Regions from separate parts of the Brevibacillus soli genome, predicted to be linked through region 2. Evidence: riboswitches for the same ligand, from Rfam matches in the RefSeq annotation. Region 2 holds a riboswitch; the other holds the start of a gene.
The links. Region 2 has a riboswitch for FMN ahead of ribD (bifunctional diaminohydroxyphosphoribosylaminopyrimidine deaminase/5-amino-6-(5-phosphoribosylamino)uracil reductase RibD). Riboswitches for the same ligand answer to the same signal wherever they lie in the genome.

Region 1: it holds a riboswitch for FMN, as region 2 does, so the genes downstream of both, ACE99V_RS15905 (ECF transporter S component) here and ribD (bifunctional diaminohydroxyphosphoribosylaminopyrimidine deaminase/5-amino-6-(5-phosphoribosylamino)uracil reductase RibD) in region 2, are expected to answer to the same signal.

What each region holds. Positions count from the first base shown of each region.
Region 1 covers NZ_JBIYSM020000040.1:29,802-34,212, reverse strand. The annotation lists gene ACE99V_RS15925 (M42 family metallopeptidase) at 1-123, opposite strand, end outside; gene bcp (thioredoxin-dependent thiol peroxidase) at 143-610, opposite strand; gene ACE99V_RS15915 (helix-turn-helix domain-containing protein) at 786-1,403, shown strand; gene ACE99V_RS15910 (HAD family hydrolase) at 1,473-2,129, shown strand; gene ACE99V_RS15905 (ECF transporter S component) at 2,162-2,767, opposite strand; FMN riboswitch at 3,023-3,193, opposite strand; gene ACE99V_RS15900 (ABC transporter permease) at 3,264-4,052, opposite strand; gene ACE99V_RS15895 (ABC transporter permease) at 4,056-4,411, opposite strand, start outside.
Region 2 covers NZ_JBIYSM020000013.1:1,304-5,714, reverse strand. The annotation lists gene ACE99V_RS07290 (TRAP transporter small permease) at 1-144, shown strand, start outside; gene ACE99V_RS07285 (TRAP transporter large permease) at 141-1,415, shown strand; FMN riboswitch at 1,613-1,759, shown strand; gene ribD (bifunctional diaminohydroxyphosphoribosylaminopyrimidine deaminase/5-amino-6-(5-phosphoribosylamino)uracil reductase RibD) at 1,871-3,001, shown strand; gene ribE (riboflavin synthase) at 3,006-3,665, shown strand; gene ACE99V_RS07270 (bifunctional 3,4-dihydroxy-2-butanone-4-phosphate synthase/GTP cyclohydrolase II) at 3,690-4,411, shown strand, end outside.

The DNA.
Region 1 (4,411 bases), on a different contig from region 2:
AATCCCCAGCCGCTTCAGTTCCGTTTCAATCCACGCCATCACCTTTTCCGTGTTGCCTGACGGACTGGGAATGTTCGCCAAAGCGCAAAAGGTTTCCACCATGTAATCTGTCGATACCGTCATCCCTGCTCCCCTTTCCTGCCTACTGCAGATGTTCCTTGATAAACTCAAGCACTTCCTGGACGTGCCCTTTTACTTTTACCTTCGGCCATACCTTGGCGATGTTTCCTTCGTGGTCGATGACGAACGTCGAGCGCTCAATGCCCATGTACTCTCGGCCGTACATTTTTTTCAACACCCAGACGCCGTACGCTTCCGCCACCCGGTGATCGGGATCGGCCAAAAGCGGAAACGGCAGCTCGTGTTTGGCCACAAACTTGTCATGGGATTTGACATCGTCCGGACTGATGCCTAATACGACCGTATTCAACTTGGCAAAATCCGGATGAAAATCACGGAAATCGCAGGCTTCCGTCGTACAGCCCGGAGTCATGTCTTTGGGATAAAAGTACAACACGACGTTTTTCCCGCGATAATCCGATAGGGAAATGGTTTGATTGCCGCTCGATTGCAGCGTAAATTCGGGTGCAGCCTGTCCTACCGCTACCATATTTTGCATCCCATCCTTTTTTCCTATCGATCTTGTCTTATTTTACCACAAGCATAATAAGAATTCCCATTTTCGCTTACGCGTTGCGCTTTTTGAAAGAAAGAGATAGAATTGATTGATAATAAACATAAAGAATTATAAATTCGCTGAGCTAGCTGGATGGTGAAAAAGCACGATGAAAGAGTTTTTTGATGTAACCGACCCGGAAGCCCTCAAGTCGCTTGCAATACCCGAACGTGTAAAAATACTCGAACTTTTCGAAGATCTTGAGCCGCGAACTGCCAAGCAAATTGCGACCGAACTGGGTGAAAATGCCGCTCGTCTCCACTATCACGTAAAAGAACTTGTGCGAGTCGGTCTTCTTGAACAGGTGGATACCCGGGTAAAAGGGTCCATTGTAGAGAAATACTATCAACCCGTTGCCAAAGTCATACAGGTAAGCCTGCGGGTGATGATCGAAGAGAACGCCCAGGAGTTGAGCGACATCATCTTCACCCCGTTCCGCACCACGGAGAACGACCTCGTGCGGACGCTTAACCGGTTTGTCGCCAGTGATGTAGACGTACGCAAGGAGTACAAGGACACATTTGCCTACAACTTTACCGAGGTCTATCTGAACCAGGAAGAGCGGAACCAGTTTGTTCAAGAACTGCAGGAATTGGTGCACAAGTATAAGGGCTTGAAAAGCGAGGGAGGCCGTCGCAAGTTTAAATACTACGACATCCTGTTTCCTCTGACACCCGCGGACCCAAGCGAAGATGACAACGATTCTTTTGTAGACTTAGACGAATAAACATAGAAGAACAGCACACATCGCGAAAACCATCGGGCAGGATGGTTTTCTTTTTTGGGGAGGGCGTGGATGATAAAGACGATCTTGTTTGATTTTGACGGAACGGTCGCCGATACGTTGCCGATTATTTTTCACGCGTTTCGTTCCACTTTTCGCATGTTTCTTCAGCAGGACTATTCAGACGAGCAGATTGTCCGACTGTTCGGCCCCACGGAGACTGTCATTCTTGAGCAAATGATTCCTCCCGAGAAGCAGGAAGAAGCTTTGAGGCATTTTTTTCAGCTGTATGAACAGGAACACCGCCTGACAGCTGAGACCGAACTCGTACGGCAGATGCTGGCAAGTGTCCAGCAAGCCGGGATTCGCATGGGGGTGGTAACCGGAAAAGGGCGGCGCAGCGCGGAGATCTCCCTGAGGGCGCTTGATTTGACGCACTTTTTTGACGTAATGATCACCGGCGACGAAGTAGTTCTGCCAAAGCCCCATCCTGAAGGCATCTGCATGGCGATGAAGCAGTTGGGTGCAGAGAAGGAGACGACCTGCTTCGTCGGGGACAGTGATGCCGACATCAAGGCAGCCCGGGCTGCGTGTATCACCGCGGTGGGAGTCAATTGGCTGTCGGTTTCGCAAAAGACGGGTGGATTTACCCCTGAGCCGGACCTTGTATTTACAGATCCTATCGCCTTTGTCGATTGGGTGCAAAAAAATAACAGGCGAAACCGTTGAGTGGTTTTGCCTGTTATTTTTTCTTTGTTTTTTTATGCGCGAAGGTTTAGCCGCGGCGCCAGCTTGACGAAAATCGGATAAGCCAAGAGCGAGAGGACTACCCCTTTGATCACATTAAACGGGGCGATCCCGTATAAAATCAGTGACAACAGACTGTCGACCTGAAACATGGCCAGAAGATTCTCAATGGATACCTGATAAAGCGCGGCATAAGCCGGAATCAGGAACACCCAGTTGGCAATCGACATAACCAATGTCATCAAAACGGTGCCAATCGCAAGTCCGGCAAGAAATCCGCCTTTTCCCTGACGAAGGCGATGAACATATACCGCCGCCAGGATAAAGCTGGAGCCGGCCACAAAATTGGCAAACTCGCCGATAAGCAGGCCGTCCGTATTTTTGAACAGAAAGTGCAACAGGTTTTTCAACAGTTCTACAATGACCCCGGCCATCGGACCAAACATAAGGCCGCCCACCAAACCGGGGAGCGTGCTGAAGTCAAGCTTCAAAAAGCTCGGCATCAGCGGAACCGGGAACTCCAGATACTGCAGAATGAACGCGACTGCTGCCAACAAGGGCACTGTTACCAATCGCTTCATTTGCGTGGATTGCTGCGTGTGAAGTGCTGTTCCTTTCATCTGTACCATCTCCTCGTTTTCTCTTTCCTTCCTGAGGAATGGCAACAGCGGATTCGCCCGTACTTTTGCCCGGTCGGGTGCCGATCGGGCCCAGTCAAAAAAAGCCCTGAGGATGGAAAATCCCCAGGGCTTGGTCTTTATGACTGTGCTTTTTGCAAAACGGAACAGGAAAGAAAAGGGGTGAGTTCCCGCAAAATAACCCCTGTCATCCGTCCGTTTGCACAAGCAAACAAGCACGTGTGCGAACGTACTGTCGTCATCCTTCTCCCATCCAGACTGTACTGTCGGCTCTGGAGTCGCACCAGATCCTGCACTCTGTCACGATAAACCGCTCAAGAGGCTCGCGGGCTTACACCGTATGGCAGTAAACGCTGCCTGACTGTGATCACCGCCGGTCGGGAATTTCACCCTGCCCCGAAGGAAGTGTGTCGTTGTACGCCTTATTATACCGTGGCCGTTTTCGTTTTGACAATACCGGAAAGTGCAATCGGCTTTGTTACGACCCTGCGCCCCTGTACTTGCGCACACCCCAGTTCCACACAAGCAATCCGATGGAAAAGAAAATGATCCCCATGACTGGTGTAAGCATGGCGTAGGTGTACCAGACCTCTTTTCGCAGAAAGTAGGCGGCAGGATATACTCCGACGAAAGCAAACGGCAGGATCCAGGTGAGAATGAAGCGGATGATTTTGTTGTAGACATCCACCGGATAACGGCCGTAGTTTTGGATGTTCCAGATCATCGGGGCGATTCCGGTTCGGGAGTCGGAGAAAAAGCTGATCGCAGAGATCGAGGTGTACACCCCGGCGTAGATCAACACGCTGCTGATCACCAGTCCCACAAACAAAAACGGATCGTACCAGGCAAACGACAGATCCAGGCGAATAGCCGCGTACCCCATGATGATCAACCCCGTAAACACTCCAAAAATGCGGTCGGGGGCAATCGATTCCAGACAGATCTGGGCCAGGTTGTGCAGCGGACGGGTCAGGACTCGGTCCATCTCGCCGCGAATGATGTACTTTTCATTGAAGTCCCAGAAACCGAAAAACATCGTGAACACCGCGTACGGAATGAGGAAAAAACCGTAGATAAAAATAATCTCCTCGCGCGTCCAGTCGTTCAATAACGGCACATGCTGAAATACGACGATGATAAAGACCAGGTTGATCAGCTCAAAGATAAAATAAGAGACAAGCTCACCCAAAAAGTCGGTGCGATAGGCCAGCCGCGTCTTGAAATACTGGCTTAGGTAGTCCATAAAAATTCCAAGTATATGTCGCATGCGTTATCCCCCCTGCACGACCAGCTTGTGTCGGGCGCGACGCCAGAGCAGCACAATGGGAAGCAAAATGACGGCGATCCAGACGACCTGCAGCAGGATGATTTCCAACGCCCGCCCCGTGTCGACCGCCCCCGTAAAGATCAAGCTGGGGTAGTAGTTGATCGCCTGGAAAGGAAGATATGCCATCAGCGTCTGAGCCCAACCGGGAAAAAAACTGATCGGCAAAATCAGACCGGACAGGAGGTCGACAATGACCCGCTTGGCCCGCATGATGCCCTCGTTACGGAACAGGAAGAAGGTAAACAATCCGGTCAACAGGTTGATTTCCGTATTAATGATGAAGGCAAACATCAGACTGA
Region 2 (4,411 bases):
TCCGCTTCACTGCTGCGCATTCCGATGTACATCCCGGAGATGCTGCTGCCGATCGGCGGAACGTTGCTCTGCTTTGCCTTTCTTCTTCAACTGGTTGACTACGCGCAGGGAAAGGATGGGAAGGAAGGAGGGGAAGCCATATGAGTCTGTTCTTCGCGGGGGGAATGGCCTCTCTGCTGCTGATCGGTTTGCCGGTGGCGTTTGCGCTGTCCCTGCTGGCAGCCATCGGTTTGTACTGGTTCAACGGCGGTGCGCTGGGATTAAGCCAGCTCCCGATCATCGCCTACAAAGCGTTGGATGATTTCACCGTCAGCGCGTTGCCGATGTACGTCCTGATGAGTCAGATCTTGCTGTTCAGCGGAGTGGGCAGGGAATTGTACGACATGGCGAGCAAATGGCTTCGTCACCTGCCGGGAGGGCTTGGCCTGGCTACCTTGACCTGCTGCGGAATCTTTGCTGCCATTTCCGGTTCCAGCGTCGCCACTGCGGTGACGATCGGAACGGTGGCCATCCCGGAGATGACAGCCCGCGGCTACGATCGGAAAAGCGTGCTCGGCTTGCTTGCAGCCGGGGGGACGCTGGGCATTTTGATTCCGCCCAGTGTGCCGATGATTATCTACGGATCCGTCACTGGAGAGTCGGTGGGCAAACTCTTCATCGCGGGTGTCGTTCCGGGCATCCTGCTGCTGTTGATTTTTATGGTGTACGCGTCCTGGAAATTACGGCATATCAAGGATGAGCCGGCAAGCTGGCCGGAGCGTTGGCAGGCCTCCCGCAAGGCGATTTGGGGTCTGATGATGCCTACGCTGATCATCGGCGGCATCTACACCGGAATCTTTACGCCGACGGAAGCGGCAGCGGCTGGCGTGGTGTTCAGCTTTCTCATCGCTTGGTTGGTTTACCGTAGCCTGACGCTGGAGAATCTGAAGAAGATCCTCCTCTCCACCGTAGCCACCAATGCCATGATCTTGTTTATCATTGTGGGCGCCATGCTGTTCGGGTTTATTCTAACATCGCTGCAGATCCCGCAAATGCTGACCGATTTGGCAACCTCGTGGGAGGTTTCCCGCTGGGTGATCTTCATCCTGATCAACCTGCTGTTGCTCGTGCTCGGCTGTTTCCTGGAGACCGTCTCGATACTCGTAATCACGCTGCCGATTCTCTATCCGATCATCACGTCGCTTGGGTTTGACCCGATCTGGTTTGCCATCATCATGGTGGTCAACATGGAGCTGGCGCTGATTTCGCCGCCGGTGGGACTGAACCTGTTCGTCTTAAAAGGTATCGATCCCAACACGCCAATCGCCACCATCGTCAGGGGAGCGATGCCGTACGCTGTCATCATGCTTTTGTTCATCGTGCTGCTCTCGCTCTTCCCGGAACTCACGACGTGGTTAGTCGATGAAGTGAAATAACGTCCCCCTCTGCCGTAGAAAGGATGCGGCAGAGGTTTTTTGATTGAGTGAAATCAGGGTGTCGGGAAAACCCCCGCGCTCGTCGAAGCCGTGCCCAATTGTTCATGTACCGCATGATAAAACATAGGCATGTACTTCCCGAAAATGAAAAAGTGTCCCCTGGATCGTCAATCGTGTTATAATGTTTGAAACTTCATAACAACCTTCAGGGCAGGGTGAAATTCCCGACCGGCGGTGATGACGTGTAGTCTGAGCCCGCGACTCGTTGACAGGCAAGGTGTGTCAGCGACTGACTTGGTGCGATTCCAGGGCCGACGGTACAGTCCGGATGGGAGAAGGTGAGACAGCCTTTGATAGCCAATCTTTTCGTAAAAATTGGCAATCATCAGGCTTATTTCCCTATGCCCTGATTTCAGATTCAAGGGCGTTTTTTATTTGGGAAAGGGAGATGGCAGTTGAACGACATCCATTATATGTCGCTGGCGCTTCAATTGGCGAAAGGGACGGCTGGACAAACCAGTCCCAACCCGATGGTCGGGGCCGTCGTGGTAAAAGACGGCATCATCGTTGGAATGGGGGCGCATTTGAGAGCGGGTGAGCCGCATGCGGAGGTCCACGCGCTGCGGATGGCTGGCGAAAAGGCAAAAGGAGCGGTGATCTATGTCACGCTGGAGCCGTGCAGCCATCACGGGCGAACGCCGCCGTGTGTGGACGCGGTGATCGCAGCTGGCATTTCCCGAGTCGTGATTGCGGTGCTTGACCCAAATCCGCTGGTGGCGGGGCGGGGAGCGGCGCGTCTGCGGGAAGCGGGGCTGGAGGTAACCGTTGGCGTATTGGAAGCGGAAGCCCGCCGTGTGAACGAGGTGTTTTTTCACTACATTACGACGGGTCGCCCGTTTGTGACGGTGAAAACGGCGAGCACGCTCGACGGCAAAATCGCGACACAAACGGGACACAGCCGCTGGATTACCGGCGAGGAGGCGCGAAAGCAGGTGCATGAGCTGCGGCGACAGCATGACGCCATTCTGGTGGGAGTCAATACCGTCATTGCCGACGACCCGGCGCTGACCGTGCGACTCGATCAGGCGGAAACCGGGAAGCAGCCCGTCCGCGTGATCCTCGACACGCATCTGCGCATTCCGCTGACAGCGCGTGTGGTTTCGGATGAAAAAGCGCCAACGTGGATTTTCACGGCACAGCAGGCCTCCCTGGAGAAAAAAGCGGCGCTTGCAGCCAAGGGCGTACAGGTCATCTCGCTGGAGGCGGAGAAGAAGCTGCCGATCGAACAAGTGCTGGCAACGCTGGGTCAGCGGGGAATCACCTCTCTCTTGGTGGAAGGCGGGGCCGCTGTTAACGGTGCGTTCCTTCAAGCGCAGGCGATCCAGAAAATCATCAGCTACGTATCGATGAAGCTGGTGGGAGGTGGCTCTGCTCCAACGCCGATTGGCGGGACAGGCATCGATCTGATGGGAGACGCTGTCCTGCTTCGGGATATGGAGCTGGAACAGGTGGGCGAACGGGATATCCGCATCAGCGGGTACCCGGTATGGGCTTCGGAACAGACGAAGGGAAACAGGGAGGTGTAGTCCATTGTTTACGGGGATCGTGGAAGAATTGGGCGTGCTGGAGAACGTGACGGGCAATTCTGTCGCAAGCAAGCTTTTGATCAAGGCAGACAAGGTGTTGAAAGGAGTGCAGCTCGGCGACAGCATCGCGGTAAACGGCGTTTGCTTGACGGTCACCTCATTTTCCTCCGCTCACTTCACTGCTGATGTGATGCCGGAAACCATGAAAAAGACGAACCTCGGTCGCTTAAAACGGGGCGAGACGATCAATCTGGAGCGGGCCATGAGGCTGGGTGACCGCTTTGGCGGGCATATCGTTTCCGGCCATGTGGACGGGACGGGTGAAATCGTTTCGCGGGAGCCTCATGCCAACGCCGTATTATTTCGGATCAAAGCAGGCGCCGATCTGCTCAAGTACATGGTGCCGCGCGGCTCGGTGGCGGTGGACGGCATCAGTTTGACCCTGGTTGACGTAACGGCTGCAGGCTTCACGATCTCGATCATTCCCCATACGCTCTCCCATACCAATATGCAGGGAAAGCATCCCGGTGATCTCGTCAATCTGGAGTGCGACGTGATTGGCAAATACGTCGAGCGGTTAATGGGATGGAAAACAACCGAGCAACACCCATCCGAAGCGACAGGGCTTACCATGGAGGTCCTGCGGGAAAACGGGTTTCTGTAAAAGAGAGGAAAGGGAGGAGCGGTTATGCTGGATACCATTGAAGCGGCGTTGGAAGATTTGAAGCAGGGGAAAGCGATCATTGTCGTGGACGATGAAGACCGGGAAAACGAAGGCGACCTGGTTTGCATGGCAGAGGCTGCCACACCGGAGATGGTAAACTTTATGGTAACCCACGGCAGAGGGCTGGTCTGCGTGCCGATAACGGAAGAGCACGCTGCCCGTCTGCAGTTGAAGCCGATGGTGGATGTAAACACCGACCGGCAGGGGACAGCGTTTACCGTCTCCATCGATGAGATCGGTACCCACACCGGCATTTCGGCGCATGAGCGGTCCCGCACGATTCTGGCGATGATGGATGAGACGAAAAAGGCGGAAGATTTTCGCCAGCCCGGTCACATTTTTCCGCTTGTCGCCAAAAGCGGGGGTGTCCTGCGCAGAGCGGGCCATACCGAGGCAGCAGTTGATCTGGCCAAACTGGCGGGCGGATTTCCTGCTGGAGTCATCTGCGAGATCATGAACGAAGACGGCTCCATGGCACGATTGCCGCAGCTTAAGGAGATGGCGAAGCGATTCGGGTTGAAGCTGATCTCGATCGCCGACCTGATTCGCTACCGGATGACCAGGGAGAGCCTGGTGAAACAGGAAATCCAGGTGCGGCTCCCCAGCACCCACGGCGATTTTCGCATTGCCGCCTACACCAATGAGCTGGATGAAAAAGAACACGTCGCCCTGATCAAAGGAGAGAT